DNA from 3 places in the Pseudomonas sp. HLS-6 TE3448 genome. Region 1 is predicted to be linked to each of the others. Evidence: riboswitches for the same ligand, from Rfam matches in the RefSeq annotation. Region 1 holds a riboswitch; each other region holds the start of a gene.
The links. Region 1 has a riboswitch for cobalamin ahead of AB7M23_RS15860 (energy-coupling factor ABC transporter permease). Riboswitches for the same ligand answer to the same signal wherever they lie in the genome.

Region 1 (10,580 bases):
ACCTACGCCAGTGACGACGTGCCGTCATTGGCAGGCAAGCGCATCGCCATCAGCATGACCGGCACCAGCCATTACTTCGACGTGAAGGCGTTCCAGGCTCAGGTCGACGAGGTAAAACGCCTGGGCGGTACTCCCATTACGCTGGATGCCGGCCGAAACGACAAAAACCTGGTCACGCAACTGCAAACCGTGGTCACCCAAAAACCTGATGCCGTTATCCAGACGCTGGGTACGCTCAGCGTGATCGACCCCTGGCTCAAGCGCATCAAGGCTGCCGGCATTCCGCTGTTCACCATCGATGCGCCCTCGCAGTACAGCATCAACAACACCACCTCGGACAACTACGCAGCGGGCCGTTTGTTGGCGGAGCAACTGGTCAAGGATACCGATGGCAAGGGCAACATCCTGGTGTTCAACGGTTTCTATGGCGTGCCCGTGTGCCGCATTCGCTATGACGAACTGATCAAGGCGCTGGCCGACCATCCTGATCTGAAGGTCATTCAGCCCGAGCTGCGTGACGTCATCCCCAACACCGTGCAAGACGCCCGCTCGCAGGTCGCAGCGTTGCTCAACAAGTACCCCAAAGGTGAAATCGCGGCCATCTGGTCGGCCTGGGACATCCCGCAACTGGGCGCCAGCCAGGCGCTGATTGACGCCGGGCGCACCGAGATCAAGACCTACGGTGTCGATGGCACACCGGAAGTGCTCGACCTGATACAGCGAGACGATTCGCCCATTGGCGCCGTTGTGGCCCAGCAACCCGTCTTGATCGGAAAAACCGCAGTACAGAATGTCGCGCGTTACCTGGCCGGGCAAAAAGACCTGCCCAAGGAAACCCACGTTTCCACCCTGCTGACCACTGCAAACAACCTGGATGAAATGCAACAACTGCGAGGTGACCAATGAGCCAGAAAAGTGATTTCGATATCGGCCGACGCGCCCTGCTGGGTGCTGGCGTTACCCTGGCTGCCGGCCTTGGTCTTTCTTCCCTGGCCCGAGCAGCCAGCCCGAGTGGCGACGCCAGCGGCGATACACCGGTACCTTCACTGGCGGGCAAACGCATCGCCATCAGCACCGTGGGCACCAGCATCTACTTCGATAGCCGTGCGTTCGCCGCGCAGGTCGAAGAAGTAAAAAGGTTGGGCGGAACGCCCATCACCCTGGACGCGGGGCGCAACGACAAGGCCATGGTCACCCAGCTTCAGAACCTGGTCACCCAGAAGCCTGATGCGGTGATCCACACGCTGGGCACCTTGAGCATCATCGACCCCTGGTTCAAGCGTATTGCGGCGGCCGGCATTCCGCTGTTCACCATCGAGGTGCCGTCGCAGTACGCCATCAATACCATCTCGGCGGACAACTGGAGCACCGGCCTGATCCTGGCCAAGAAGCTGGTGGCGGACCTGCGCGGCAAGGGACGCGTGCTGGTGTTCAATGGCTTTTATGGGGTGCCAAGCTGCGGTATTCGTTACGACCAGTTGAAGCTCGTGACCAAGTTCTACCCACAAATCGAGTTCCTCGAGCCGGAGCTGCGTGATGTCATCCCCAACACCGTGCAGGACGCCCGCAGTCAAGTCGCCGCGCTGCTGAACAAATACCCCAAGGGCGAGATCGATGCGATCTGGACGGCCTGGGATTTGCCGCAGTTGGGTGCCAGCCAGGCGCTGATCGACGCAGGGCGCACCGAGATCAGGACCTACGGCGTCGACGGCACACCGGAAGTACTGGACCTGCTTAAACAACCCAATACGCCGGTCGCCGCCGTGGTTTCGCAACAACCGGCACTGATCGGACGCCTGGCGGTGCACAACGTCGCCCGTTACCTGGCAGGTGAACACGACCTGCCCAAGGAAACCTTCGTCGAGACACTGTTGACCACAGCGGACAACGTCGATGACGTTCGCCGCCTCAGGGGTGATGCTTGAACAACATCCCTGCCCTGGAGCTTCGCAACCTGACCAAGCAGTTCGGCGTCACGCGGGCGCTGGACGATGCCAGCCTGCGCGTCCAGCGTGGCAGCGTGCATGGCCTGGTCGGTGAGAACGGTGCTGGAAAGTCGACCCTGATCAAGGTGCTTGCCGGCATTCATCGCCCGGATGCCGGCAGCCTGTGGGTGGACGGTCAGCAATACACTCACTTCACGCCGCGTCAGGTGGCACGTCTCGGCATTCAGTTCATTCACCAGGAGCGACTGCTGCCCGCCAGTTTCACGGTGAGCGAGGCGCTGTTCTTCGGCCAGGAAATACACCGCGGCCCTTTCGTCGATCGCCGTGCGCAACAGCGGGAAGCCGAACGCCTGCTTGACGCGTATTTCGACCTGAAATTGCCGCCGGATGCATTGATCGGTGAGCTGAGCAGTGCCGAGCAACAGGTGGTGCAGATTACCCGCGCGCTGATCGCCAAACCCAAGGTGCTGGTATTCGATGAGCCCAGCGTAGCGCTGGTGCAACGCGAGGTTGAGCAATTGCTGCGCATCGTCAAGCGATTGCGTGATCAGGGCTTGGCGATCATCTACATCTCTCACTACCTGCAAGAGATCGAACACCTGTGTGACCGGGTGACCGTATTGCGCAATGGGCGTGATGTCGCCGAGGTCGATCCGCGCAGCACGTCGCTGGCAGAAATTACGCGCCTGATGGTCAACCGCGAAGTGGCCGAGATGTACCCCAAGCAGCCCGTCGCATTGGGCGAGCCGCTTCTGCAGGTGAGCGGCCTGGAGAAGCGGCATGCCTATCGCGATATCGACCTGCTGGTGCGCCGTGGCGAAATCGTCGGCCTCACCGGGCTGGTGGGCTCCGGCGCCAAGGAGCTGCTGAAAAGCCTGTTCGGTCTGGATCCGGCGCAACAGGGCGAGATTCGCCTGAACGGGCAACGCGTCGAGTTGAACAGTACGCATCAGGCCGTGCGTGAAGGTATTGCCCTGTTGCCGGAAGAGCGCCGCCGGCAAGGGGTGGCGCTGGACCTGTCCGTTCAGGAGAACAGCACCCTGGCCAGCCTCTCACGCTTCACCCGGTTTGGGCTGCTCTCGGAACGCCGCGAGCAGAAGGAAACCCAAGCCCTGATCGAACATCTGCTGATCAAGACCTCCGGGCCGCAGGCCAGGGTGCGCCAGCTCAGCGGTGGCAATCAGCAGAAGGTGGCACTGGCCAAGTGGCTGAGCCGGCAGTCGACCCTCTACCTGCTGGACGAGCCCAGCGTCGGTATCGACATCGGCGCCAAAGTGGAGATCTACCGTCTGATCGGAAAGCTGGTGGAGCAAGGCGCCGGTGTCTTGCTGCTTTCGTCCGATCTGCCCGAGCTGCTGGGCCTGTGCGACCGCCTCTATGTCATGCATCGAGGGGTCATCGTTGCACAACGCAAGGCCGCCGAGCTCGACAGCGACACGCTACTGGCGCTTGCGTCCGGCACACATCATCAACAGGAACCCGACTATGTCCACTGATCTCTCCCTGGCCAGCGTGTCGGTCCCACGACTCTCGAACCGCTGGCAATTGAAACTGCTGCGCCATGGCGCTTCGCTGGCGTTCCTGGCGATCTTGCTGGTATTTGCCAGTACAGCGCAAAACTTCCTTTCACCCACCAACCTCTCGAATGTCTTCGCGCAGTCTGCAATCCTCGGCCTACTCGCTTTCGGGCTGACCATCGTGATCATCGGTGGCGGCTCCAACGTGGTATCTGGCGGCCTTGACCTGTCGCTGGCGGCCAATCTCGGGCTGTCGGCCGCCGTCTATGCCACGCTGAACAATGCGGGCGTCAGTGCGGCCAGCAGCATCGCCCTGACCTTGGCATGTGGCCTGGCCATCGGCGCGCTGAACGGCCTGGTGGTGGTCGGCCTGCGCCTGCCGCCACTGCTGGCGACGCTGGCCAGCATGAACCTGATTGCCGGCCTGGAGCTGGTACTGACGGAAAATACCGTGCTACCAACCGAGTCAGCGCTACTGGAGCTGCTCAGTTTTGGTCATTGGCTGGGGCAGCCGGCATTGGCCTGGGTGTTCCTCATGGCCGCGCTGCTGTTGACGCTGCTGATCCAGTTCAGTCGTTACAGCCTGCGCCTGTATGCCGTTGGCGAGTACCCGGAAGCAGCAACTGCAGCAGGCCTGCCTGTGGCGACCTATCAGTTCTCCAGCTACCTGCTCAGTGGTCTGTGCGGGAGCCTGGCGTCGTTTTGTTCGGCCGCCTGGTTCAGTGGCAGCACCACCGGCTCTGGGGAGATGCTGCTGTCGGTTGTGGCCATCGCCTTTCTAGGCAGCGTGTTCTCCCGCCGCCTGCGCCCGAGCATCAGCGGCACATTGCTGGCCACGTTGCTGGTGGGTTTCCTGGTCAATGGTTTCCAGCTGCTGAACATCTCCAGCTTCTGGGTCAACGGTGTTCAGGGTGTATTGATTCTGCTGGTCGTCGCCAGTTCAAGCCTGCTGCGTGGGAGGTCGTGACATGAACCAATCAACCACAGTGCTACCCAGCACCGCCTCGGTATCAATCAGTCGTCAATGGCTGCGCCTGGTCTTGCCCGTCTTGTTCCTGGTGCTGCTGGTATTTTTCGCGGTCAATGCACCCGGTTTTCTCAGTGTGGGCAACCTCAGCAGTGTATTGCTCAACAACTTCGCCCTCCTGGCCATCGTCGCCATCGGCATGACGCTGGCAATCAGCGCTGGCGGTATCGACCTTTCGGTGAGCGTAGCGTTGGATCTGGCTGCACTGACGTTCGTCGTATCGCTCAATGCCGGCTTTGGGCTGCTGCCGGCAATCGTGTCCGCGATACTGGTGGGCGGCCTGACCGGCATGTTCAACGCAGTGTTGATCAGCGGGTTGCGTATTTCGCCATTCCTGGCGACACTCGGTACGCTATTTATCGGCACCAGCGTGCAGCAGTTGCTCTCAGACGGCGGCCAGCCGATCTACCTGGCTGCACAGGCACGCCCTGCCCTGGCCAGCATCGTCGTGCTCGGCATTCCGCTGCCGCTACTGATCGTTGCGATTTTGGCGGCGGGTTACGGTGTAGCGCTCGCCAAAGGCCGCTTCGGCCGTCAGGTGCTGGCCATCGGCGAACAACCGGAGGTCGCGCGCTACAGCGGTGTGCCGGTGCAGCGCATCACCGCCCGGGTGTTCATCGCGTGCGCCCTGGCCTGCTCAGTCGCGGGTATTTTGCTGAGCAGCACAGTGAATGCCTACGTACCGATGTCGGGTAACGCCTTTCTGATCAATGCCATCGGCGCCGTATTTATCGGCACCACCCTCAACCGCCATGGGCGGGCCAACGTACCGGGTACGCTGCTGGGCGTCCTCTTCCTGAACATCACCGCCAATGGCCTGCTGCTGATCGGCTGGAACTTCTACTGGCAACAGGTGGCCACGGGCGCACTGATTCTGCTGGTGCTGTCGTTCAGCTACCTTGGTCGCCGCGTATTCAAGGACCCGTCCTGACCAACGATACAGGCACCGCATGCTCACTGACACCCCGCCGACGCCATCGCAGGCAAGCCTGCAACAGGGAATGTGGGCATGCCGCTTCCTTAAATGAACGGCATTACTTACTCTGTCCACGCTTTGTGGTTTCACCCGCCGGTGAAGCAATAGGGAAGCAGGTGCACCTTTCGGTTATTCCTGCGCTGCCCCCGCAACTGTAATAGGTTAGCTCTTTCGCAAACGCCACTGGCCAATTCAGCCGGGAAGGCGCGAGAGGGTGTTGAGCCTTGAGCCAGGAGACCTGCCACAAGTACCGCCAATGCTATTGGCAGTTCCTGAACTCGCATCCCTCGGAGGGAGAACCGATGCATATTGAACCTGGCGTGCTCAACGCCGCTAAAGTGCTGTACGCAAACGCTGCCGCCATTGCCACGCTTGCGGCGTTTTCACACAAGCTGCTACGCCCCGACAACCTGATCAAAACCGTGCTGGCTGCGGCATTTTTCTCGGTGTTCATGGAAGTGTTCCATTTACCAATCGGGGCATCAGAGCTGCATTTTGTAGGCGCTTCCGCGGTTTACATCATCTTTGGGTTTGTTCCCACGCTGTTTGGCTTTGCCATCGGCCTGTTGCTGCAAGGCCTGTTGTTTGAACCGCAGGATCTGCTGCATCTGGGGGTCAATGCATTGTCGCTGATGCTGCCACTGATCGTGGCTCATGGCTTGCTGGGTAGGCACTTCTTTGACATCGGTGGGCGGCGTGTTCGCTGGACCGAGGTGGTCAAGTTCGATGCGGTGTATTACACCGGCGTAGTGGCGATGGTGGGCTTCTGGTTGTCCATGGGCGAAGAGCCGACACCTTTGCGTAACTGGGCGATGTTCGCAGCGTCCTACCTGCCGTTGGTGCTGTGTGAACCGCTGTTCACCTGCCTGGTGGCCCGCAAGCTCAAGCGTTACGCCAGCAACGCCTTTGTTGCCCGATTCACCTGCGTTAACACGCTCAAAGTAGCGTAATCAATGACACACCTGCCATGCCGATCCCTCGGGATGGCAGGTGTGTTTTGCTCAGGTCAGTGCCACACCATTGAGGTAGTGGTCGCCCAAGCGACGGCGCAGTTGCGACAACGGTACGGCATCGCCCTCAATTGACGGGCGCGGCGTTTGCCTTCCGGTCAGTTCGACCTGCAGTTCACTCGCCCGTTGTGCCGCTTCTGCGGCAGCCAAGCGTGCGCTGGCGGCCTCGACCGACGAGCGCCCGGCCTGCGCCAGCAACGCATCGGCGGCAGCAATACGCACCTCCAGGTCACCAATACTTGCGATGGTCAGGGTATCGTCCTTCAACGGGCTCCCTTGCAAGTGTTCGACCAGCGCACGTTGAACATTTTGCGCGAACCCCAGGTCGGCCAGTGTATGAGCATGAGACATAAGCAGGTCCTCAGTTCCAGGAATGACGTTGTGGATTGACGCCGTTCAGGCGCTGGTTGCCGATCAGGTGGTATTTCCAGCGCACCGGATCGTGCAGCGTATGCGTGCGCGCGTTACGCCAGAAACGGTCCAGCCCCTGGCTGGCAGACACACTGCGCGTGCCTCCCAGTTCCAGCAGCCGGGTCGACGCCAACAGGGCGATCTCGGTAGACAGGACTTTGGCCTGGCCGACAACCACCGAGGCGTGGGCGACGCTTGCTTCGGTAGGCTCCGCAAGCGCAAGGTCCACGGCCTGGGCGGACGCCCGGAGGATCGCTTCGGCAGCGTGCAGGCGCCAGGCCAGGTCGCCAATCGCAGCCTGGCTCAATGGGTCCTGCCAACCGTGCTGCAAACCACTGTCGACCCACGGACGCGCCTCTCGCGCCACGCGCAGGGTTTCGGCAAACGCGCCTCGGGCAATACCGGTGTCCACCGCAGCCTGAATGATCTGCGACACCGGCCCATCGGCGGTGGGTCGGTCATAGGCTTTCCAGGCCGGAATCACGGCGCTGAGCGGCACGCGTACGCGGTCGATCACTGCTTTGCCACTGGCGGTGGTGCGCTGCCCAAAGCCATCCCAGTTATCGACAATGCTCAGCCCTTGCGCGTCCCGTGGCACAAACGCAATGAACGGCCGGTTCTGCTCATCCACCGCCGCCGTCGGGACAATGTGAGCGAACAGCGCGCCGGTGCAGTAGAACTTCTCGCCCTCCAGCACCGCGGTGTCGCCCTCAAAGTGAATGCGTGTTTCGAATGCAGTGACGGTTTTGCTCTTGGCTTCGGAGAAGGCATTGCCGAACCGATAGCCGGCAAGCACCTTGGCAAAATAGTGATGTTGCTGTGCCTTGCTCCCGGTCAACAGCAGGTTGTTGATGACACCGTAGTGATTCTGCGGCAACTGCCCCAGCGAGGAGTCCGCCGCTGAAACGGTTGCCACGACCTCGGTCAGCGTGGCGTAGGACACGCCAGCACCACCCTGGGCCTTGGGAACGGTAATGGCCCACAGGCCACTCTCGGAAAAGCGGTCCAGCTCCGCCCAAGGCAGACGTCGCTCGCGATCACGCGCAACGGCTTCTTGGGCAAAATCCTGGGCCAGGCGCTGGGCCACCTCAATGGCTTCGGCATCACTACGAATAATATGGGCCGGACGCCGAGGCGCTGAAACGGCCTGCTCGGGTAGGCGGGTATGCAGTCTATCGGTCATGCGTGACTACTCCATGCGGTACAGGTAAGAAAGGGCTACAGCACAGGCTTACAAGCGGAAATCCAGCGGGTACTCGACGATGAAACGCACTTCGTCAACGTTGGACTCGGCCACGTGATCGCCGCCGACACGGTGCGTGGCCTGCATCAGGTTGAATGAGAGGTCCTTGGCCGGCCCGCTCTGCACCACATACTTGATCCAGACGTTGCGCTCCCAGTGGCTGCCATCCTTGATGCCGCTGTAGTAGCTGTAGGCCCCCCCGGCGCGGCTGCCATCAATGTCGGTACCGCGCACGTAACGCGTGGTCAGGGTGAGGCCGGGCACACCGAGGCCAACGAAGTTGTAGTCATAACGCGCCTCCCAGGCACGTTCGTTGGGGTTGTTGAAGTCCGATATCTGGGATGCGGCATCCAGCTCAAGGTCGTAGGTGTTCCAGACATAGTCGAACGGCGTGTCACCGTCGATCCGCGTGTAGCTCAACTTGAAGGCATGGGCGCCATAACCCAGCCCGGCATGGGCGCTCCAGGAGTCGTTGTCGATCTTGCCGGCCAACGCCTTGCCGCTGTCGCGGGTGCGGTAGTAGTTCAGGCCGGTGTTGACGCTCAGGGCCTCGTTGATCGGCTGCACAAAATCGAAGCGGGCAAATGACTGGTTCCAGATGTCGTCAAGTCGGCTGGTGTGCAACTTGAAGCTCAGTTGGTCGTTGAACACATAGTCACCGCCCAGGTAGATCACATCGTTGGCGCCCTTGAAGCGCCCCGCGTACACCGTGCCGAGGTCGCCACGGTGGTTGCTGGCGTTGCGATCGCTGCTCGATTCAAGCTTGCCGCCCTGCAGGGTCAGGCCCTCCACGGAGGTGTTTCGAAACACCAGGCCGCGCAAGGTCTGGGGCAACAGGCGGATATCGCTGGCATAGAGTACCGGGCTGGTCGGGCGCACATCGCCGTAGCGCACTTCGGTGTCGAAGGCACGCACCTTCAGCGCCGCGCCGACCTTGCTGTACTCATCCTTGGGTTCGCCATCGAAGTTGGCGCCAGAGCGCGAAACGATGCCAGGCACCCCCACACCGTTGCCGACCACACCATTACCGCCATCGAGCTTGAGGCCCAATACGCCCTGCACATCCAGGCCAAAGCCGACCGTGCCCTGAGTGAAACCGGATTGCACATCGGCAATCACACCGTGCCCCCATTCGCGGTGCTGGCTCTGCCGTTCACCGGTATTGGGGTTGCGGGCGAAATCGCCGTTGCGGTAGTCCTGGCTGAAGAAGTAGTTGCGATTGAGCACATGTACCTGCGTGCCCTCAAGGAAGCCTTCGCTTTCTTCGCTGGCGGCAAAGGCCGGGCTGGCCAGGGCAAGGGTCAATGAAAGGGCTGTTCGATGGTTGTTTCCAAAACGCATGGCAAGGTCCTAGTAGTTGCGTATGTAACGCCCGTGCAGGCGCTGTTTACTCAACTATTTCAACAACCATGCCAATTAATTAATCGTTATATATCAACAACTTAAAATACAAACCTGAGAAACGGGAATTTTACCAACGGGCAAACTGACCGATCAGTGTTGCGTGCCACACAGCACATTCGAAGGTCGACACCCGAACACCGTCAGGCACAGTCGAACGCCATCCACCGCAGGCGAATTCGCAGGCGGACAGTCATGTTCTATGCGGGCTGGAAAAGGAGAGATCAGGTGCGGGGGTACGGTAGAAAACCGCACCGATGGGCGCACAGGCACCCATCGGAAGAGGAGGAAAACGAGTGCGTGGCGTGCCTCAGTCGGCCTTGCCACCGAGGTAGAAATGCTGGATGTCTTCGCGGGCGGCCAACTCACTGGCCGCGCCCTCACCCACCACCCGGCCGTTCTCCAGAATGTAGGCATAACTGGCGTGACGCAGCGCAACATTGATGTTCTGTTCGGCCACCAGAAAGCTCACGCCTTCCTGAGCATTGAGCTGAGCAACGATGTCGAAAATTTCCTCGACGATGATCGGTGCCAGGCCCATGGACGGCTCATCAAGCAACACCAGAGAGGGCCGGGTCATCAGCGCACGCCCAATGGCCAGCATCTGCTGTTCGCCGCCTGAGGTCAGCCCCGCCTGGGTCTTGCGCTTGGTCTTCAACCGCGGAAACCAGGTGTAGATCCGCTCCAGGTCCTGCTCCAGCTCACGCCTGGAGGGGTTGCGCAAAAAGCCGCCACTGCGCAGGTTTTCCTCGATGGTGAGATGGGCAAACACATGACGCCCTTCCAGCACATGGACAATGCCCTGGCGTGCCAGCACGTTGGCCGCGACCCCGGCGGTGTCCTGCCCGCGAAAGTGGATCTGGCCGCGGGTAACCCGCGCGCGATCGGCCTGGACCAGGCCGGAGATAGCCTTGAGCGTGGTGCTTTTACCTGCACCGTTGGCCCCCAGCAGGGCGACAATACCGCCCTCCTCGATCCGCAGAGAAACGCCGACAACCGCGAGGATGGCGCCGTCATAGACCACTTCGATGTCCTCGACGGCGAGCAGC
Region 2 (10,580 bases), 960 kb from region 1:
GTAGTGCGCCGCCATGGCGGCGGTACGCTCATCCCAGTACGGCATGCTGACCGCCATGCCATTGGATTTGGTCGCTGAAGTCAGGTGCTTGCGTTCGCGGGTCTGGGCCAGGTCGAAGGCGTACTTGAGGATACGGTCGACACCACGGCGGGTGAACACCGACTCCTGCAGGACGAACTCATTCTCGGTGCCTTCGAACATCCGCCCGCCCAGCGACGAGTATTCGCCTTCGGTGTTTTCGCGGATCACCACGAAGTCGATATCGCCAGGTTTGCGCCCGGCCAGTGGGCACGGCACGCCAGGGAACAGGCGAACCGGGCGAATGTTCACGTACTGGTCGAAGTCGCGACGGAACTTGAGCAGCGAACCCCACAGGGAAATATGGTCCGGTACTTTGTCCGGCCAGCCGACTGCGCCGAAGTACAGCGCATCGAAACCTTTGAGCTGCTCGAACCAGTCGTCCGGCATCATCTTGCCGTGCGCCAAGTAGTAGTCGCAGCTGGCCCACTCAAAGAATTCGAACTCAAGGTTCAGGCCGTGCTTGCGCGCAGCCGCTTCGACCACGCGGATACCTTCTGGGAGAACTTCGTTGCCGATGCCATCGCCAGGGATTGCGGCGATCCGGAATGTCTTGCTCATGGGGGACACACTCGTTGTCTAGGGAACAGGTGCGGACCATGCTATAAGGGCTTCGCTTAGAGATAATCTCGTCAATCATGGATTCTTAGTGCACGTATCGTGAACAATATGCCCAGCCTTGAAGACCTGACCATTTTTGTTCAGGTCGCCAAACGTGCCAGCTTTGCGGCAGTTGCCGATGAGCTTGGAATGTCTGCCGCGTTCATCAGCAAGCGCATTCGCGTGCTTGAAGACAACCTGGGCGTGCGGTTGCTGCACCGCACCACTCGACGTGTATCGGTGAGTGAAGAGGGCGAGCGCGTCTACCGCTGGGCGCTGCATATCTTTGATGCGGTGCAGCGCATGGGCGACGACATCAGTGCCCAGCACCGCGAGCCGGTTGGGCAACTGCGCATTGCCAGCAGCCTGGGGCTGGGCAGACGTTTCGTTGCCCCGGCCTTGTCGGAGCTGGCCGAACGTTACCCGAAGCTGGATATCCGGCTGGACGTGCATGACCGCCTGGTTGACTTGATCGACGAAGGGGTCGACCTGGATATCCGCGTGGGCAACACCATCGCCCCGAACCTGATCGCCAAGCCGTTGGCGAAGAATCGCCGTGTGCTCTGTGCCTCCCCAGACTACCTCGAACGTTGTGGCACGCCGCGAACCCTGGCGGAACTGGCCAGCCATGACTGCCTGGTGATCAAGGAGCGTGACCACCCGTTCGGGATCTGGCAATTGGAAGGCCTGCAGGGCGAGGAGAGCGTGCGGGTGACTGGCACATTGTCGACCAACCATGGCGAAGTGGCCCATCAGTGGTGCTTGGATGGTCGCGGGATACTATTGCGCTCCTGGTGGGACCTGCACGACAGCCTGGCGGCAGGGCGGTTGGTGCAGGTGCTCAGCGAGTACCACCAGCCGGCGGACATCTGGGCGGTGTACGCTTCGCCGCTGGCCAGTTCGGCGAAGGTTCGCGTTGCGGTGGAGTTTTTCCGTCAGTACTTTGCCGAACGCTACACTTTGCCTGGGTAGTCATTGTGTTCTCACGCCCTGTGCGCGGCTTCTGGATCGCCAGCAAAGCTGGCTTACCTATCGGCGCCGTAGCAGGGCGATGAAGAACACCCCGCCAATCGCTGCCGTGGCGATGCCGATGGGCAAGTCTTGCGGGGCGATCAGGGTGCGGGCGGCAACGTCCACCCAGACCAAAAACAAACCGCCGAGCAAGGCGCTGACCGGCAGCAGTCGCCGGTGTTCGGCGCCCACCAGGCGCCGGGCCAGGTGCGGCAGCATCAACCCGACAAAACCAATCGCCCCGGACAACGCCACCAGCACCCCGGTCAGCAATGCGGTGCAGACGAACACCTGCACGCGTACCGCCTGGACATTGAACCCCAGGCTCACGGCCGTGTGTTCTCCGCTCATCAATGCATTCAAGCCACGGGCCAGGGCCAGCAAGGCAAGCAGGCCGAGCAGCAGGCACAATGCCGGCAGCCAGAGCATCTCCCAGCGCGCCAGGCCAAGCCCGCCGAGCATCCAGAACATCACCGAATTGCTGGCGTGTTGGTCGCCGGTGTACAGCAGCAGGTTGACCAGTGCCATCAGCACGAACGACACCGCCACCCCAGCCAGCAACAACCGTTCGCTGCTCAAGCGGCCTTGTTGATTGGCTACCGCCAGCACCAGGGCCATGCTGCCCAAGGCGCCGATGAAGGCGGCCAGCGGCAGGCTGAACACCCCGGCAAAATCGCCGAGGAACAGCACCACCATTACTGCGCCCAGCGCCGCACCGGAGCTGACCCCAAGCAGGTGCGGGTCGGCCAGCGGGTTGCGAGTCACAGCTTGCAGGGCGGTACCGACCAGAGCCAGGCCGGCGCCAACCAGTGCGCCCAGCACCACCCGTGGTGCACGAATCAGCCAGACGATGCGTGACTGGCCCTGCGTCCAGTCACCGCCACCGCCTAGCCCCAACTGCTCGCCAACAATCCCCCAGACGTAGGCCAACGGTACGCTCGCCGAGCCAAAGGCCAGCGCCGTCAGGCACGACACCAGCAGCACGCCCAGTAACCCAAGCACCAACAGGCGGTACGCCGCCACGCTACGTATTGGCATCACTGACCTGCCCGCGCCACGGTCTGCGGATGCAGGGCGTTGGCGATGGTTTCGATGGCCTCGGCGTTGTCCACGGACGGCGTTACCGCCACATAGGGCAGCACGATAAAGCGTTGCGTGCGGATTGCACTCACGCCCTGCAGGGCCGGGTGCTGCAGCAGGAAATCACGCTTCTGTTGCCAGGTGCGTGGGCCATAGTCGACGATCAGGATGACCTCGGGGTCTCGTTCGACCACACTTTCCCAGTTGACCTGGGTCCAGCTGGCGGCGATGTCGTCCATCACGTTGTGGCCACCTGCCGTCGTCAATAGCGCCTGCGGAATACCCAGGCGCCCAGAGGTCATGGGGCGGTCTTCGCCGCTGTCGTAGAGGAATACGCGCGGCGTTTCGTTCGTTGCCGCCAGCCGCGCCTGAACCCGGGCGATACGTTGGCGCAGCTCGTTGATCAACGCTTCGGCGCGGGTTTCGACCGAGAAGATTCGCCCGAGATTGCTCAGGTCACGGTACAGGTCGTCAAGGCTTGCCTCGCGTTGCGGCATGATCCGCGAGCAGGACTCGCTCAGTTCATAGACCTTGATCCCAAGTGGTTCAAGGCTGGCCGGGGTGAGCGGGCCGCCAATCCGCAGGCCATAGCCCCAACCGGCGAAAAAGAAGTCGGCACCCGCGTCCAGCAGGTTCTCTTCGCTGGCGTAGTGGCTGGCGAGTTCCGGCACTCCCTCGAGGGCCGTGCTGAGCCTCGGGTCGAGGGTTTTCCAGCCACTGACGCCGGTGTAGCCGACCATGCGTTCGCGCAGGCCGAGGGCCAGTAACATCCCGGTCAGGTTGATGTCATGGCTGACCACGTGCTGCGGCGCCTGCTCGAACGTGACCTTGCGGTTGCAGCTCTGCACACTCAGCGGGTAATGGCTGGCCTGGGCCGAGAGGGCCGGCAGCAGCGCAAGCCAGGCGAGGTAGGGAAGCGCTCGTTTCATGGTTCGGTGATCCAGGTAATGCGCGGGTAGCCGGCCAGTGGATGGGTGTCGACCAGTGCATGCACACCGAATACCTGGTGCAGGCGTTCGGCCGTCAGTACCTCGGCCGGAGTGCCGCTGGCGACAATGCAGCCGTTGTCGATGACGTAAAGGCGGTCGCAGAATGCTGCAGCCAGGTTCAGGTCGTGGAAACTGGCCAGGGTGCTCAAGCCCAGGCGGCGCAAGTGGCCCAGCAGTTCCAGTTGGTAGCGTGGGTCGAGGTGGTTGGTCGGCTCGTCGAGTATCAGCAGTTGCGGTTGCTGCACCAGTGCACGGGCCAGCAGCACGCGCTGTTTTTCGCCACCGGAAAGGGTGGCGAAATCGTGTTGATCAAGGTTGCCTAGGCCAACGGCGTCGAGGGTCTGTGCGATCAGTTGGCGGTCTGCCTCGTTGTCGCCGGCAAACATCCCCAGGTGGGGCGTGCGGCCCATGGCCACGACGTCAGCCACGGTAAGGCCGAACGCCTGGGGAAACTCCTGCAGCACAACGGCGATGCGTTGCGCGCTCCAGCGCGGGCGCTGTTGCCAGAGGTTAGTGCCGTCCAGGCTGACATGCCCGGCCAAGGGCGGGTTGAAGCGGTAGGCGCAGCGCAACAGGCTGGTCTTGCCACTGCCGTTGGGGCCGATCAGACCGACGAACTCACCGGCCGCCACGTGCAGGTCGATACCGTGCAGCAACCAGTGCTGGCGACGCTCGAGTGCTGCCGGCGTCCAGCGCAGTTGGTGGATATTCAATGCGGTCATGAGCGGCGGTTCCTTGTGCCTTAGAAACGGTAATCGAGGGTGGCGAAGTACGAGCGCGGCGCCCCCATCAGCCATTGCTCAGCGCTATGGGCCGTGACGGCATAGCGGCGGTCGAGCAGGTTATTCAGTTGCAGGCCCAAACGCACCTCCGGCAGCAGTTGCCAGCCGAGATTCCCATCGACCACGGTGTAGCCCGGTACCGTTGCCTGGTTGGCGGTATCGGCATAGCGCGCATCAACGTAACGCAGGCCCAGCCCGGCATCGAGGTTGTTGCGCAGGGCCTTGCTGAGCCAGAGGTTGGCGGTGCGCCGTGGCACACCGATCGGGCGGTTGCCCGTGCGGGACACGATATTACCGGCCACCACCTCGTCGAAGTCATCATACGCGGCACGCACCAGCGAGGCGTTTGCCGAGACGTGCCACTGCTGCGCAAGGGCCAGCTCCAGGGTCGCCTCCAGGCCTTCGGAAGACTGCTGGCCGACTTGCTGGGTGAGTCGCGTGTGGCTGTCGGTGACCACCGGCAGCTTCTTTTTCACGATCTGATAAGCCGCCAGCGTCCACTCGCCACGGCCGTTCCAGAACTGCTGCTTGAGGCCGAGCTCGGTTTGCTTCGACTCGGTCAGGTCCATCTGCTGTGCAGCCGGGCTGAGGCTGATCAGGTCGCCAACCCCGTCTTCACTGGTGGAGTACTGGCCGTACAGCGACAGCTGCTCGGTGACTGCATACACCAGCCCGGCACGCCAGTTGCCACCGTCGAGGCTGCGGTCGCTGCGCGTGCCGTCGACCCGGTTGTCGCGGTCGATATGGTTCTGGTCGCGGCGAATTCCGGTGACCAGCGACCAGCGCTCTGACAATTGCGTGCGGTTTTCCGCGAACAGGGCAAAGGTCTGGGTGGTGCTGTGAGTTTGTGGGCGGGTGGGGTCCTGGCTGCTGAAGTAACCCGGGGCCGGTTGCCACGGGTCGATGTAGTCGCCGCCGTTGTCGGTGTAGGGCGAGTTGCTGTCGACGTCGAAACGAATCCGGTTGTATTCGGCACCGACCACGGTCTTGCTCGTCAGGCCGAACAACGTATGGTCGAGGGAAAAGCTCTGGCGGTCGCCGATTTGCTCCTGATCATGCTTGATGTGCAGGTAGCTCTGGCGCAGCAGTTGGTCGCGGCTGCTGTCCCAGCTGTAGTCCTCGGCATTGCGCCAGTGCCGGCGGCTCTTGATGTAATAGAGCTGGTTGCTGGCCGTCAGGCTCTCGTTGATCGACCAGTCGCTGTTCAGTCGCGTCCATTCATCGTGGTAACGCTGTACCGCGTCATGGAGGTTGTAGTTCTTTTTGCGCAGGCTGTCGCGGTAGTGGCCGTCGATCAGCGGAGTACCGAAGTCGTTCATCGGCTCACTGTCGCCACGCTCATGGGCCAGGGTGAAGCTCAGGTCATCACTGGCATCCCAACGCAGCGCGGCACTGACGGCGAGGTTTTCCGAGTCGCCGCGATCAATCCAGCCGTTGCTCTGCTCACGGTTGAGGGTGAGCCGGTAGCTCAGCCGCTCGTTTAACGAACCACCGCTGTCCAGGCCCAATTGCTGGCGGTCATACGAGCCATAGCCCAGGCGCAGGTGGTTACGGATCTCGCCGGTGAAGGGCTTCTTCGGGATCACATTGATCACGGCCCCGGTTGCCCCTTCGCCATACAGCACCGAGGCTGGGCCGCGAATGATGTCGATGCGCTCGACCATCCACAGGTCTACCGGGAAGCTCTGGGTGCCTGCACCGGTGTACAAGCGCGAGCCGTCGAACAGGGTCATCACCGAGCTGTGACCGCTGAAGCCTCGGGCAGAGAGGGCGGTGTTGCCGTTGCCCGGGGTGCCCACAGAGGTGATACCCGGCGAGCGACTGACCGCGTCCTGCACACTGCGGTTGTTGCGCCCGTCGATGGCCTCGGCAGCGAGGCTGCTGGTGCTGGCAGGCGTCTCCAGCGCACTGAGGTTCAGTCGGGAGCCGGTCGGCAATGGCGTTGCCAGATTGATGGCTTCGCGTTCGCTATCACGATCGCCCGTGATGGCTGTCGAGGGCAGGGCGAGGATGCGCTCGGCATCATCGGTGGCCAGTGTCGGCAGTGAAAGCGAGAGGCAAGCAGAGGACACAAGGGTGTGAAACAGGTAATTGCGGGACATGTCGTTCCAGGCTGAAACAGGAATGAATGAATCCCGGGGGAATAACGCATATAGGCATGACGAGCACGCAGGCGCCCGCCAACCGGCCTGCGCCCGCCCACCGCGGGGTTGCCAAACAAGGCTTCAGGCCGGTCTCCGGGCTTGCGAGGGTCATGAGGCCTTCACCTTCCCATGCCGTGGCACAGTGGTCTGTCGAAGGCCTCGCTCGCTTACCGTTGCGGGGGCAGCGCCGGACTGGTCAAAGAGACGCACCGGCTTCCCGTTTCACCCTGCGCACGGCGGCGCAGGACACCTGAAACTGGCGCGCATCTGAACATCGAACGCCAGCTCAGTCAATCACTTAGCCGCGTTGCGCGGCAGCAGTGGCAGGTGTTGTCGTGCTCGATTTGCGCACCAGGCTGATCATCAGGACGATGCCGGCGACCGCTGCGGTCATCAGGGTTTCATAGCGATATGCAGCGCTGAACAACATGTAGCCGAGCACGCTGCAGATCAAGGCGATGACGAACCAGGTCAGCCATGGGAACAGCCACATCCGAAACACCGGGGTCTGGCCTTTCTGCTCCAGCTGTTTACGCATGCGCAGTTGTGACACCGCGATCACCAGGTACACCAGCAGGGCGATGGCGCCGGTGGTCGAGAGCAGGAAGCCAAAGACCTTGCCCGGCAACAGGTAGTTGATCAGGCAGCCGACGAAGCCTGCCAGGGTGGACATCAGCACGGCCACGGTCGGCACGCCGCTGCGCGAAATGTAGCGGGTTGCAGTCGGTGCTTCGCCGCGTGCGCCCAGCGAGTAAAGCATGCGCGATGCGGTGTACAGGCCCGAGTTCATGCAACTGGTCACGGCGACGAACACCACCAGGTCAACGATCAGTTTCGCGCCTGGCACATTGAGCACTTCCAGTGCGCGCTGGAACGAGCCGACTTGCAGCAGCCGTGGATCGTTCCAGGCAACCAGCGAGACGATGAAGAAAATCGAGAAGATGTAGAAGATCGCAATACGGTAGATCACCAGGTTGGTGGCGCGGCGGATCTTCTCTTTGGGGTTCTCGGTTTCGTCAGCGGCGATGGTGACGATCTCGGCGCCGAAGAACGAGAAGATGGTCACAAGAATGCCGCCCAGTACCGCACCAAAGCCATTCGGCATGAAGCCGCCATTGCTCAGCAGTTGTCCGACCCCCGAGACTTCAGCCAGCGGCCAGTAGCCCAGTACGGCCGCGCTGCATACGCCGATGAAGGCCAGGATGGCGATGATCTTGATCAGGGCGAACCAGTACTCGAAGGTGCCGAAATTGCGCACGCTGATCAGGTTGGTGGCCGACAGGGTGACCATGATCAGGAAGGTGAAGGCCCAGGACGGGATGGCGGGGTACCAGGCATGCAGGATGTCGGCACCGGCGATGGCTTCGACCGGGATGATCAACACCCAGAACCACCAGTACAGCCAGCCGATGGTGAAGCCGGCCCAAGGGCCGATGGCCTCGCCGGCGTAGGTGGAAAACGAACCGCTGTTCGGGTTTGCAACGGCCATTTCGCCGAGCATGCGCATGACCAACAGCACCAGCAAACCGGTCAGTGCGTAGGAGATCAGGATGGCCGGGCCTGCGGTGGCGATAGCGTTGGAGGAACCGATGAATAGACCCGCACCGATAATGCCTGCGATGGAGATCATCGAGACCTGGCGTGTGGTCAGGCCATGCTTGAGCGAGCGTTGCCCGCGGTTGTTATTGTTTGAACTCATGCATCAACCCTCGGTTCAGCAGCCCCCTGGCCCACAGGTCCTTTCGGGGTGAGCCGGCGCTGAACAATCGTTAGTAAGGAAACCTTCCGTGTCGGTACTGCGTCCTGCTCCTGGTAATTGATCCAGATCAGTATTGGTCGACGAGCGGCGCTTCAACAAACGAGCAATACTCAGAACATCATTCCTTGGGGGAATTTAAAGTGTGTATGGGGCGACTGCGCGAGGTCTTAAGGGAAACCCTCTTGCGAAGTGCTTTGTGGCAGGTGACGCCAAATTCGATACTTTTAGGAATGACAGTAGAATTTTTATTCGCTTGTGCCAGGCCACCGTCACTCGCTTAGATAGCCGCCATACACGACCCTCAAGCCACGGGAGCGGCGCTTGTCATGCCTGCGCAAACCATCAGCAATTCCATCGCAATAGTTCACCCGATCGAACTCGATCATGGCCGCAATGCCGAGGTCTGGGATGTCGATGGCAAGCGTTACATCGACTTTGTCGGCGGTATCGGCGTGCTCAACCTGGGCCATTGCAACCCGGCGGTGGTAGCGGCGATTCAGGCGCAAGCAGCACGCTTGACCCACTCGGCGTTCAACGCTGTGCCGCACACGCCTTACCTTCAGTTGATGGAGCGGCTTGTGGCGTTCATCGGCCTGAGCTACCCGGCCAGTGGCATGCTCACCAACAGTGGTGCCGAAGCGGCCGAAAATGCCCTGAAAATTGCCCGGGGCGTTACCCGGCGCACTGCGGTGGTGGCGTTCGACGGCGGTTTTCATGGCCGCACCCTGGCCACCCTGAACCTCAATGGCAAGGTCGCCCCGTACAAACAAGGCATTGGTGTGTTGCCGGGGCCGGTCTATCACCTGCCATACCCCAGCCCGGACAACGACGTCAGTGTCGACCAGGCGCTGAAGGCCATGGAGCGCCTGTTCAGTGTCGAAATCGACGTCAACGAGGTGGCCTGCTTCATCCTTGAGCCGATTCAGGGCGAGGGTGGTTTCCTGGCGCTGGAGCCAGCGTTTGCCCGGCACCTGCGTCAGTTCTGCGATGAGCGCGGGATTCTGCTGATTGTCGATGAGATTCAGTCTGGCTTCGGCCGCACGGGGCAGCGTTTCGGCTTTGGTCGCCTGGGTATTGAGCCGGACCTGCTGTTACTGGGCAAGAGTATTGCGGGCGGCGTGCCGCTGGGCGCGGTGGTGGGCCGTCGGCAACTGATGGACACGCTGCAGCGCGGCGCTTTGGGCGGTACCTATTCAGGCAACCCGATGGCCTGTGCGGCGGCGTTGGCCAGCCTGGAGCAAATGAGCGACAGCAACCTCGCCACCTGGGGCGAGCGGCAAGAGAAGGCGATTGTCGAGCGTTATCAGCGCTGGAAAGCGTCCGGTTTGTCCGCTTACCTGGGGCGCCTGACCGGCACAGGCGCCATGCGCGGCATCGAGTTGGTAAATGCCGACGGCTCGCCAGCACCTGAGGCGCTGGCCACGTTGTTGCAAACCACCCGTGAGGCGGGGCTGTTGATCATGCCGAGTGGCAAATACCGGCATATCGTGCGCCTGCTGGCGCCGCTGACCATCGAACCCGAGGTGTTCGAGGAAGGCCTGGATATTCTCGAACGCTGCCTGGCTGGACTCAGCGCCTGACATCATTGCCCGCCGTACTGCTCACAGCGGCCCTCGGGCCGCTGTAGCACGACGTCCTGAAGACCCTGACCCGGCTGGCGACCTTGCCACCTCGGTAAAAAATACCCTTCACCCCATGAACCTTGTGCAGCGGCTCCAGTCTTAGGCCCTGCCTTGGCCATGTCTTGCCTTGGCTGCGTTACTGCCTTTTCTGTCGTCACCTCTTCAGAGCTGTCTGCCTCATGCGCCAAGCCGCCCACTGTTCCCGCGTTGTTTCGCTCTGCCTCGTCCCGCTGTTACCGCTGCTTTCCAGCCCCGCCCATGCGCGCGGGGAACAGCAACTGGCGGAGGCGATCAACGACTACCGTGCTCATCCCCAGCGTTGCAGCAGAAGTGCGGGCCGCGCCTTGCCGCCACTGGCGCTGAAGTCGAGCCTGGCGTTGCCGATTCGCTATCGCGGTGAAATGCGCGAGGCGTTGAAGGATTCCGGCTATCGGGCCGTTGCAGTGCGGAGTATCCGCTTGGTGGGCGCCTACGATGCTGATGAGGCGTTCGACCAGCTAGCGCGTGATTACTGC
Region 3 (10,580 bases), 420 kb from region 1:
GTCCGCCAGGCCTCGGGCCAGCGTACTTTTGGCCATGCCGCGCGGACCTTCGATCAGGACACCACCGATCTTCGGATCGATTGCAGTCAGGCACAATGCCAGTTTCAGGTCATCGGCACCGACCACCGCAGCCAGAGGAAAATGTGCAGCTTCAGTCATTTCAGTTCTCTTCTTCACCGTCCAGCAACTGTTCTTCAAGCGCCTCTTTATAGGCGCCTGGTGTTTGCCAGAGGCCCCGCTGCTGGGCTTCCAGCAGGCGTTCGGTCATATCGCGCAAGGCATCGGGGTTGTGCTGACGGATAAAATCCCGGGTTTCGCCATCCAGTACATAGGCGTCGGCCAGCGCCTGATAATGATGATCGTCGATCAGGTGCGTAGTGGCATCAAATGCAAACAGGTTATCGACGGTCGCCGCCAACTCGAAGGCACCCTTGTAGCCATGACGCTTGACCCCGTCAATCCACTTGGGGTTCAACGCCCTGGCGCGGATGACGCGGTTCAACTCTTCCTTGAGGGTGCGGATGCGTGGCCGTTCCGGCTGGCTGTGATCGCCATGATAGCTGGCCACCGATGCGCCACCGAGGCTTTCCACGGCGGCCAGCATGCCGCCCTGGAACTGGTAGTAATCATTGGAGTCGAGTAAGTCGTGCTCGTGGTTGTCCTGGTTCTGCAGCACGGCCTGAACCTGGCTCAGGCGACGGGCAAAATGACCGCGAGCAGGCGTACCTTCGTCTGCGCCACCATAGGCATAACCGCCGTAGTTCAGGTAAACCTCGGCCAGGTCCTCGCGACGATTCCACTGCCGACCATCGATCGCGTTTTGTACACCCGCACCATATGAGCCGGGCTTGGCCCCGAACACCCGCCAACCTGCCTGACGTCGCGCCCGCTCCGGTTCGACGCCGGTTGCCAGCAACTCCGCCTGTTCGGCCCGTACGCGCGCGGCCAACGGGTTGAGGTCGTCCGGTTCGTCCAGCGCTGCAACCGCTTGTACGGCGGCATCGAACAGTTTGATCAGGTTGCCGAAAGCATCGCGAAAGAAGCCCGAAACCCGCAAGGTCACATCAACCCGAGGCCTGTCGAGCAGGCTCAACGGCAAAATCTCGAAGTCATCGACGCGCTGACTGCCACTGGCCCATACCGGGCGTACGCCCATCAGCGCCATGGCTTGGGCAATGTCGTCCCCGCCCGTGCGCATGGTGGCCGTACCCCACACCGACAACCCGAGCTGACGCAGGTGGTCGCCGTGGTCCTGCAGGTGGCGCTCCAGTATCAGGTTGGCCGAGGCAAAGCCCAGGCGCCAGGCAGTCGTGGTCGGCAGGTTGCGCACGTCCACGGTATAGAAGTTACGGCCAGTTGGCAGTACGTCGAGCCGCCCCCGGCTCGGTGCGCCGCTCGGGCCGGCCGGCACGAATCGCCCATCCAGCGCATCGAGCAGGCCCTGCATTTCTGCCGGCCCACAGGCATCCAGCTGCGGTGCGACGGTTTGTACCAGCGCCTCTAGAATCGCCCGGACATCGTTCCAGGAGGGTTCTTCCGGCAAGCTCACGACGCCGCCCAAGGCCTGCTCGATCAAGCGCAGTGCGTACAGTTCCAGTCGCTCACGGGTGTCACCCGCCGTACGCCAAGGGTCGGCACTTAGCTCATTCAACAGATGCGGACGCGGGCCTTGCCAGGCGGCGCCCAAATCGCAATCCAGCGGATCGACGCCCAAGGCAAATGCCTTGGCCAGCGCCCTTGGCAAGCTGGCATGCTGACCACGGCCATCGCCCCGCTCTACCCGCAGCAATGCCTGCAAGGTGTCCAGGCGCAGGCGGCCCTGGGGCGATTCTCCGAACACATGCAGGCCGTCACGAATCTGCGACTCTTTGAGGTCGCACAGGTACGTATCCAGCCTTGGCAACCAGACGGCGGCGTCATCCAGGCTGTTTTCCAACTGCAGTTCGCGATCGATATGATTGTCACGAACCAGCGCGAGGATATCGCGCTGCAACTCAGTGGCTCGGCGTGGGTCGAGCAGTTGAGCTTCGTAATACTCGTCGGCGAGCAATTCCAGGTCGCGCAACGGGCCGTAGGTTTCGGCACGGGTCAAGGGCGGCATCAGGTGATCAATGATCACCGCCTGAGTCCGGCGCTTGGCCTGGGCGCCTTCACCCGGGTCATTGACGATGAACGGATAGATGTTTGGCAGCGGGCCCAGCAGTGCATCAGGCCAGCACTGCGCTGAAAGACCGACACCCTTGCCTGGCAACCACTCCAGATTGCCGTGCTTGCCGACATGAATCAGTGCATCGGCGGCAAAGCCATGACGCAACCAGAAGTAGAAGGCCAGATAGCCATGAGGCGGTACCAGGTCGGGGTCGTGGTAAACCGCACTGGCGTCCAGTTGGTAACCACGCGCAGGCTGAATACCGACGAAGGTCAGGCCAAAACGCAGGCCGGCGATCATCATCCGCCCACTGCGGAACATCGGGTCCTGCTCAGGTTCACCCCAACGCTCCCGCACGGCAGCCTGGTTGGCCGCCGGTAGCGCGGCGAATGCGGCGCGGTAGTCCTCCAGCGCCATGCTTTGCGCACAAGGGCGCTGATCAAGGCTTTCCAGATCGTTACTGACACCGCCGAGCAGGGCCTGGATCAATGCCGTGCCAGTGTCCGGCAAGGCGCCAACCGGATAACCCTGCCCCTGAAGGGCCCGTAGAATGTTCAGCGCTGCAGCCGGGGTGTCCAGCCCTACCCCGTTGCCAATTCGCCCGTCACGGGTCGGGTAGTTGGCAAGCACCAGGGCCACACGCTTCTGGGCATTGGGCAGTTGCGCCAGTTCACACCAGCGGCGTGCGAGCTCTGCAACGAAGTCCATACGCTCCGGCTGTGCACGGTAACAGACAACATCCGACTGGCTGCGCTCACTGCGCCACGCCAGGTCCTTGAAACTGATCGGGCGGGTGATGATGCGCCCATCGAGCTCCGGCAAGGCAATGTGCATCGCCAGATCACGTGCGCCCAAGCCCTGCTCGCTGGCCTGCCAACCGGGTTCGTTGTCTTGGGCACAAATGGCCTGCAGCACCGGAATATCGCGGCGAAATGGCCGAAGGTGGGGCTTTTGCGGGCTGGACTGGGCAAACCCGGTTGTATTGATGACCAGCGCGGCCTCGACCTGGTCCAGCCAGGCTTCCACTTGGGCCAGGCACTCGGCTTCCTTGAGGCTCGCCACCGCGATGGGCAGCGGGTTGAGCCCTGCGGCGCGGATGCGCTCGCAGAACACATCGATAAAGGCTGTATTGGCCGCTTGCAGGTGCGAGCGGTAGAACAGGACAGCCACCACCGGCTGACTGGCTACCCAGTCAGCGAACCAGTCGTCCAGTACCGCCGCCTCGCGCTGCGGGTGATACACCACCGTGCGGGGCAGCTGCTGGGGGATATCCCAGCTGTAGTCACGCCCAAGCCATTGATTGGCCATGCATTTGAAGAGGTTCAGCGCGTTGGCCTTGCCGCCCTGCCGCAGAAAGTGCCAGAGCCGCTCCGCGTCTGCCGCCGGCACGTTGCCAAGGCTGCTCAACTCCGGATCCGGACGGTCATCCCCCGGCACCAGGATCAACTGCACGCCTTGGGCAGCCAATGCCACCAACTGCTCGACGCCATAACGCCAATACCCAATGCCGCCGTGTAGCGACACCAAAATGACCTTGGCATGGCGCAGCACCTGGTCAACATACAGGTCTACCGACGCATGATTCTGCACCTGCATCGGGTTGGCCAGACGCAGGCTGGGATAATCCTCCGGCAATTGCCGGGCCGTTTCGGCCAGCAGTGCCAGGTGTGAATCACCGCTGCAGAGAATAACCAGCTCGGCGGGTGTCTGGCCCAAGTCGGCAATACTGTCATCCGGCACAAAGCCGCCGGGCTGGGTCCGCAGCAGGTGCATGGGTCAGGCGCCCAGCGCTGTACGCAGTTCAGCTTCCAGTGTCGCACCATCCAGCGCCTGGCCGATCAGTACCAGACGGGTACTGCGCGGCTCGTCTGCGCGCCAGGCACGATCGAAGTGCTTGTCGAAACGCGTACCGACACCCTGGATCAGCAGGCGCATCGGCTTGCCCGGAATGGCTGCAAAGCCTTTGGCGCGGAGGATGCCGTGACGTACGACCAGTTGGGTCAAGGCATCAAGCAGCAAGCTCTCGTCGGATTCAGGCAGCTCAATCGAAATGGAGTCGAAAGCGTCGTGGTCATGATCATCATGGTCTTCGCCGTCATGATGGCTGTCATGGTGAGTGCGACGACCGTCAATGTGCGCTTCCGATTCCGCAGCCAATCCGAGCAAGACTTCAAGCGGTAGACGGCCACTGCTGGCCTCGACGACTTTGACCGCGGGTGGCAGCTCTTCGGCCACTTCGGCGCGTACCGCTGCCAAGGCATGCGCCTCGATCAGGTCGGCCTTGTTCAGTACCACCAGATCGGCACTGGCCAGCTGGTCGGCAAACAGTTCATGCAGCGGGGACTCGTGGTCCAGGTTCGGGTCGAGTTTACGCTGGGCATCCACCTGGTCCGGATACGCCGCAAACGTACCGGCAGCCACGGCCGGGCTGTCGACCACGGTAATGACCGCATCGACCGTGCAGGCGTTACGGATTTCCGGCCACTGGAAGGCTTGTACCAGAGGCTTTGGCAGGGCCAGGCCACTGGTTTCGATGAGGATATGGTCCAGGTCGCCACGACGCGCCACCAGCTCGCGCATGACCGGGAAGAACTCTTCCTGCACGGTGCAGCACAGGCAGCCGTTGGCAAGCTCGTACACCCGGCCGCTCGCCTCTTCTTCAGTACAGCCGATGCTGCATTGCTTGAGGATTTCACCGTCGATGCCCAGCTCGCCAAACTCATTGACGATGACTGCAATACGGCGACCCTGTGCATTGTCGAGCATATGCCGCAACAGCGTGGTTTTGCCCGAGCCGAGAAAGCCGGTGACGATGGTGACGGGGAGTTTTGCCAGTGTTTTCATGTCGTTGCCCTTGGCAGCAATGGCGGGCGGGCACGACGAAAACCACGGGGGTCATGTGCCCGTGCGCGTTCGCTACCGGATCACCCCGCCCGGTTGAATGTCGGAAACTGTCCGAGGCAGGTCTCCTGGCTTGCGTCGTGCTGGCGAACATACCAGCGGCACCGGCGCCTTCCCGCAAAACTACGCAGTGGCAATGCCAGGCTTTGCAACGCTTACAGTTGCGGGGGCAGCCGCGGCTTAAACCGCGTTCCCGTCTTAGCTCCGGGCTGACCGGAGAACCTCGAAACGGCAAGGCTACGCAGTCGTTCAGGGTCGGTCAACCGTCGTTGTGATTGACGCGCACCTGCGCCCATGATTTGCTACCTCCTTCGTTTGGGTGCCTTTAACGAGGTGAAACGGGAAACCGGTGCGTCGCGGCCTGAGTTACGCGCGACAATGCCGGTGCTGCCCCCGCAACGGTAAGCGAGGAAAGCGTCTAGACCACTGTGCCAGCAACGCGGCATGGGAAGGTGACGCTCCAGGCTAAGCACAGTGCCAGCCCTCGCAAGCCCGGAGACCGGCCCAGTACAGAATTGACAAACCCGCGGTGGGCGGGCGCTGTTGCAACCTCTGGGTGAGTCCGCCCATGGGTTTCTTGCGCATGCCTGCTGCTGATAACCCCTCAGAGGAAAGCACCATGCCCGTCACAACCGCCCACAGCCACTCCGCCGCCATCAGTACCACTCGCAGCCAGCGCCTGGTCGTCGCTATCGGCGCATCGCTGCTGGGCTTGTGCCTGGTTTACTTCGCGGGTTTTTCGCACATCGAGGCGGTTCACAACGCTGCCCATGACACCCGTCACAGCGCCGCGTTTCCTTGCCACTAAGGGACAGCGCCATGATCAAGCACATTGTCCGCACGGCCGGCTTCACCGGCCTGCTCGCTGCCCTGCTGCTGACCTTGCTGCAAAGCCTGTGGGTCACCCCGCTGATTATCAAGGCGGAAGCCTACGAGAGTGCAGCGCCTGCAGTCGAAACCCACAGCCATGATGCGGGTACCGCCGAACATCATCACGATGCGCAAGCCTGGGCCCCCGAAGACGGCTGGCAACGGCTGCTGGCCACGACCGGTAGCAACCTGGTAGTGGCCGTCGGTTTTGCCCTGGTACTGGCGGGGCTGTATACCTTGCGTGCGCCTGCTGGTTGGGCCGCAGGCGTACTGTGGGGCCTGGCAGGCTTTGCGGTGTTCTGCCTGGCGCCCACGCTGGGCTTGCCAGCGGAGTTGCCAGGAACGGCCGCGGCCGATCTGGCGCAACGCCAATTCTGGTGGATCGGTACTGCAGCGGCCACCGCCATTGGCTTGGGGCTTATTGCATTCGCCAACAACGGTTTGCTCAAGTTACTGGGCGCCGTACTGCTGGTCATCCCTCATGTAATCGGTGCACCACAGCCAGACGCGCATGAGGCCTTGGCTCCGGAAGCACTGGAGGCCGAATTCAAACTCGCCTCACTGCTGACCAACGCTGCCTTCTGGCTGGCATTGGGCTTGATCAGCAGTTGGCTCTACCGTCGCCAGAGCCAGGCGTAATGCCTGAACGGCCCAATCCGTTGCGAGTATTCGCCGGGTTGGGCTGTCGCCGAGGCTGTTCGGTGGCAGCCTTGAGCGATCTACTGGATCAAACCCTGCAGGCCCATGGCCTCAGCCACGATAACCTGCTTGGCCTTGCCAGTATCGAACTGAAAAGCGAGGAGGCCGGCCTGCATGCCCTCGCCGCTCAACTCGGCATTCCACTGCTGTTTTTCAGCGCTGCCCAGTTAGCCACCTTTGAATCACGCCTGACCCACCGTTCGCTCACCGCCTTCGCCCACAGCGGCTGTTACAGCGTCGCTGAAAGTGCTGCACTTGCATTGGCCGAGCACTACGGCTCAATGCCTGCACAGCTCCTTGTTCCACGCCATGCCAGCCTTAATGCCACCCTGGCATTGGCCTGCGGCGCGTCCTTTGACGGATAATCTGCGCCTCGCATCGACCTTACCTTCAGGATTCACCCCATGACCGTCTATTTCATCGGTGCCGGCCCCGGCGACCCGGAGCTGATTACCGTCAAGGGCCAGCGCCTGATTCATCGCTGCCCGGTCATTATCTATGCTGGATCCCTGGTGCCCGCTGCCGTGCTCGAAGGGCACCGTGCCGAAACCGTGATCAACAGCGCTGAGCTTCACCTGGCGCAAATTATCGAGGCCATGCGTGAAGCCCATGCCAAAGGCCAGGATGTGGCCCGGGTACACAGTGGCGACCCGAGCCTGTATGGGGCCATTGGTGAGCAGATTCGCCATTTGCGCGAACTGGCGATTCCCTTCGAGATCATTCCCGGTGTCACCGCTGCTGCCGCCAGTGCCGCTTTACTCGGTTGCGAGCTGACCCTGCCAGAGGTTTCGCAGAGCGTCATCCTCACGCGCTATGCCGACAAATCGCCGATGCCCGCTGGCGAGGAACTGGCCAGCCTGGCCGCACACAAGGCTACGCTTGCCATACACTTGGGAGTGCAGCACCTGGCAAAGATTGTCGAAGAATTGCGCCCCCACTATGGCGGGGACTGTCCAATCGCGGTCGTGCACCGTGCGACCTGGCCGGACCAGGACTGGGTCAAAGGCACGCTGGACGATATCCTGACGCAAGTCCAGGCCAAAGGCTTCCGGCGTACTGCATTGATTCTGGTAGGACGGGTACTGGCAGCAGATGCCTTTGCCGAATCGGCGCTATACCGTGCCGGCCACGCACACCTCTACCGGCCTTAGACGACCTGTGTGCGACAGCACACTCACTGAGTATGAAGGAGTCGACCATGCTTGAACTGCGCCCCAACTGTGAATGCTGTGGTACCGATCTGCCTGGCGACAGCCAGGACGCGTTCATCTGCTCCTTCGAATGCACTTATTGTCGAGACTGCAACAACAATGAATTGAAGGGCCTCTGCCCAAACTGTGGCGGTCAACTAACGGCCCGTCCGCCACGAGTTGGTGCAGCATTAGTGCGCAACCCTGCTTCGAAACAACGCATCGTCAAGGAAAGCGGCTGTCCAACCCGCTCGAGCAAGTAGCCTCTCAACTGCAGGACACACCGAAACGCGTCTTCATATGAGGCCGCGATTCCGGTTTTTCCAATAGCAGTTAGGCATGCTTCACCTTGATCGTAGGATTTTTCACTTAAACAACCTATATTTTTCTACGCTCCTATACTCTCCATACTCATTGGCTATTATTCTGCGTATCGTACGCTGCTTGCCGACAACGGCCTGGCGCGCCTTCCTGAGAGAATCAAGAAAAGGCCCACATTCACGACAAGGAGTTGCGCATGGCGAAGGTCTTAATCGTCGACGATCACCCCACTATTCGTATTGGCTTGAAGATGCTGCTGGAACAGCAGCGGCACCAGGTCCTGGGCGAGTGCGGCGACGGCGCAGAATCTATTCAGTTGGTTGAAAAGCTCAAACCCGACGTTGTCATTCTTGACCTTGGGCTGCCACGCCGTGATGGCCTGAGTGTGATCCAGCGTCTGCTGAAAGCGGATCAGCCGCCGCGCATTGTGGTGTACACCGGACAGGCAGCAGAGCTGTACGCCCGAAGGTGCCTGGATGCAGGTGCTTCCGCCTTTGTTCAAAAGGAAGAGACGGCCGACTCCCTGATGGCGGCCTTGAAAGCGGTTGTGTCCGGTTACTCCTACTTCCCTGACATGTCCTTGCGCGGCCCGATGAGCACTGAGAAGCAGCGCCTGGAAGAGTTGTCCGCTCAAGAAATGGTCGTGCTGCGCTTGCTCGCCAAAGGCCGCTCCAACAAAGATATCGCTGACGACATTCAGCTCAGCCCAAAGACCATCAGTACCTACAAAACCCGAATCATGGAGAAGCTACAGGTCAATTCGCTGGTCGAAATGGTCGATCTGGCCAACCGTAATATGCTATGAAGCGCCCGAGGCTGGCCCTTCTGGCCTGCTGTCTGGTATTGCTGACAGCCAGTCACACCTTCGCTGATAGCCAGGGCGAACCGCGCACGCTGCTCGCCCGCTCCTTGAGCAGCAGTAAACCCTTGTCGCTGTCGGAGGATGACCGTCAGTGGTTGAAAGACAAGCGCACGCTGGTATTGGGCACCTCGGCGCCGGACTACCCTCCGTTCGACATCAACCTCAGCCAGACCGACTATGAGGGCCTGACTGCCGATTACGCAGGCCTGCTCGGCGAGCAGTTGAAAATTCCGATTGAAGTGCAACGTTTCTCAAGCCGCCGTGAGGCCATCGCCGCCCTGGATGCAGGCCGCATCGACCTGCTGGGCAGCGCCAACGGCTATGAGGCGGCAGACACTACGCTGATCCTGAGTCAGCCGTATGCCGACGACCAGCCCATCATTGTCACCCCACTGGGCAAACCCCGCAGTGCAGAGGACCCACTGGCAAACGTGACATTGGCCATGGTGGACCACTACCTGCCAGAGGCCGAGGTTCGCCAGCTTTACCCTGCTGCCCGCTTGCAACTCTATAACTCGACCCTGAGCGCCCTTTCTGCCGTGGCCTTGGGCCAGGCCGAGGCCTATTTCGGTGATGTCGTCAGTTCTGACTATCTGATTGGCCGGTACTTTCAAGACAGCTTGCGGATCTCGCATTTTGTCAAAAATGATCGAAGCAGTTTTTCCTTCGCGCTGTCCCGCGACAATCAGACCTTGCTACGCCTGGTCAACCAGGCCCTGGGCAATATCGCTGACAGCGACCGCCTGAACGTACTGCGCCGCTGGAGCAGTGGTAACGCGAGCATCCTGCTCAACCGCGAAGCGTCATCGCTGAATGCGACTGAGCGTGCCTGGATTGAACAACACCCCATCGCACGGGTTGCAGTGAACAGCACCTACGCGCCGCTTACGTTCATGGATGACAACCAGCACTTTCGCGGTATCACCGTTGACTTGCTGGAGCAGATCACATTACGCACCGGCTTGAGGTTCGAATTTGTAGATGCTCCCTCGGTATCGGCAATCATCGAGCAGGTTGAACATGGCCAGGCTGACATAGCAGGGGCGCTGATGTATGGCCCGTCCCGGCAAGCCCGGCTCAATTTTACCCGCCCCTACCTGGCCAACCCCCAAGTGATTGTCACCAGCCTGCGCGAGGATGCACCGCAGAGCCTTGAGCAGCTCAAGGACCGACGCCTGGCGGTGGTGCGCGACTATGCGTTCAAGGACCAGTTGTTGAAGCAGCACCCGGATATTCAGTTGGTCGAGGCGCCCAATGCCATGGCGCTGATGGAGTACGTCGCTCAAGGCCGGGCAGATGCCGCCATCAGCACTCACTTGAATGCCGTCTACTTCACTCGCAGGTTGTTCAAGGACAGTCTGCGGATCTGTGCAACGCTGGGTGATACACCGGTTACCGCCGCCTTCGCCACCGCGCCCGATGCCACGGTTCTGCATTCGATTCTTAACAAGGCGCTGCTGAGCATCCCCCCGGACGAGATGGTCCAGTTGACCAACCGCTGGCGAACCAATGCACTGATCAGCAATGACCGTTGGCAGAACTACCGTGCACTGATCCTGCAGATTCTGATCGGCGCCGGCCTGGTGAT

Region 2: it holds a riboswitch for cobalamin, as region 1 does, so the genes downstream of both, AB7M23_RS19995 (TonB-dependent receptor) here and AB7M23_RS15860 (energy-coupling factor ABC transporter permease) in region 1, are expected to answer to the same signal.
Region 3: it holds a riboswitch for cobalamin, as region 1 does, so the genes downstream of both, AB7M23_RS17740 (CbtB domain-containing protein) here and AB7M23_RS15860 (energy-coupling factor ABC transporter permease) in region 1, are expected to answer to the same signal.

What each region holds. Positions count from the first base shown of each region.
Region 1 is NZ_JBRJIO010000001.1:3,421,231-3,431,810, reverse strand. It holds gene AB7M23_RS15885 (sugar ABC transporter substrate-binding protein) at 1-906, shown strand, start outside; gene AB7M23_RS15880 (sugar ABC transporter substrate-binding protein) at 903-1,925, shown strand; gene AB7M23_RS15875 (sugar ABC transporter ATP-binding protein) at 1,931-3,442, shown strand; gene AB7M23_RS15870 (ABC transporter permease) at 3,432-4,430, shown strand; gene AB7M23_RS15865 (ABC transporter permease) at 4,432-5,421, shown strand; cobalamin riboswitch at 5,531-5,726, shown strand; gene AB7M23_RS15860 (energy-coupling factor ABC transporter permease) at 5,769-6,416, shown strand; gene AB7M23_RS15855 (hypothetical protein) at 6,468-6,827, opposite strand; gene AB7M23_RS15850 (SfnB family sulfur acquisition oxidoreductase) at 6,838-8,070, opposite strand; gene AB7M23_RS15845 (OprD family porin) at 8,119-9,471, opposite strand; gene AB7M23_RS15840 (ABC transporter ATP-binding protein) at 9,842-10,580, opposite strand, start outside.
Region 2 is NZ_JBRJIO010000001.1:4,378,568-4,389,147, reverse strand. It holds gene AB7M23_RS20020 (tartrate dehydrogenase) at 1-639, opposite strand, end outside; gene AB7M23_RS20015 (LysR substrate-binding domain-containing protein) at 748-1,650, shown strand; gene AB7M23_RS20010 (FecCD family ABC transporter permease) at 1,708-2,727, opposite strand; gene AB7M23_RS20005 (ABC transporter substrate-binding protein) at 2,727-3,698, opposite strand; gene AB7M23_RS20000 (ABC transporter ATP-binding protein) at 3,695-4,480, opposite strand; partial or broken gene AB7M23_RS19995 (TonB-dependent receptor) at 4,501-6,692, opposite strand; cobalamin riboswitch at 6,752-6,952, opposite strand; gene AB7M23_RS19990 (amino acid permease) at 6,983-8,383, opposite strand; gene AB7M23_RS19985 (2-aminoadipate transaminase) at 8,770-10,023, shown strand; gene AB7M23_RS19980 (CAP domain-containing protein) at 10,245-10,580, shown strand, end outside.
Region 3 is NZ_JBRJIO010000001.1:3,840,945-3,851,524, reverse strand. It holds gene AB7M23_RS17755 (ATP-binding protein) at 1-159, opposite strand, end outside; gene cobN (cobaltochelatase subunit CobN) at 161-3,922, opposite strand; gene cobW (cobalamin biosynthesis protein CobW) at 3,926-4,993, opposite strand; cobalamin riboswitch at 5,092-5,291, opposite strand; cobalamin riboswitch at 5,351-5,572, shown strand; gene AB7M23_RS17740 (CbtB domain-containing protein) at 5,670-5,858, shown strand; gene AB7M23_RS17735 (CbtA family protein) at 5,870-6,559, shown strand; gene AB7M23_RS17730 (cobalamin biosynthesis protein) at 6,559-6,984, shown strand; gene cobM (precorrin-4 C(11)-methyltransferase) at 7,024-7,770, shown strand; gene AB7M23_RS17720 (DUF1272 domain-containing protein) at 7,818-8,072, shown strand; gene AB7M23_RS17715 (response regulator) at 8,327-8,935, shown strand; gene AB7M23_RS17710 (transporter substrate-binding domain-containing protein) at 8,932-10,580, shown strand, end outside.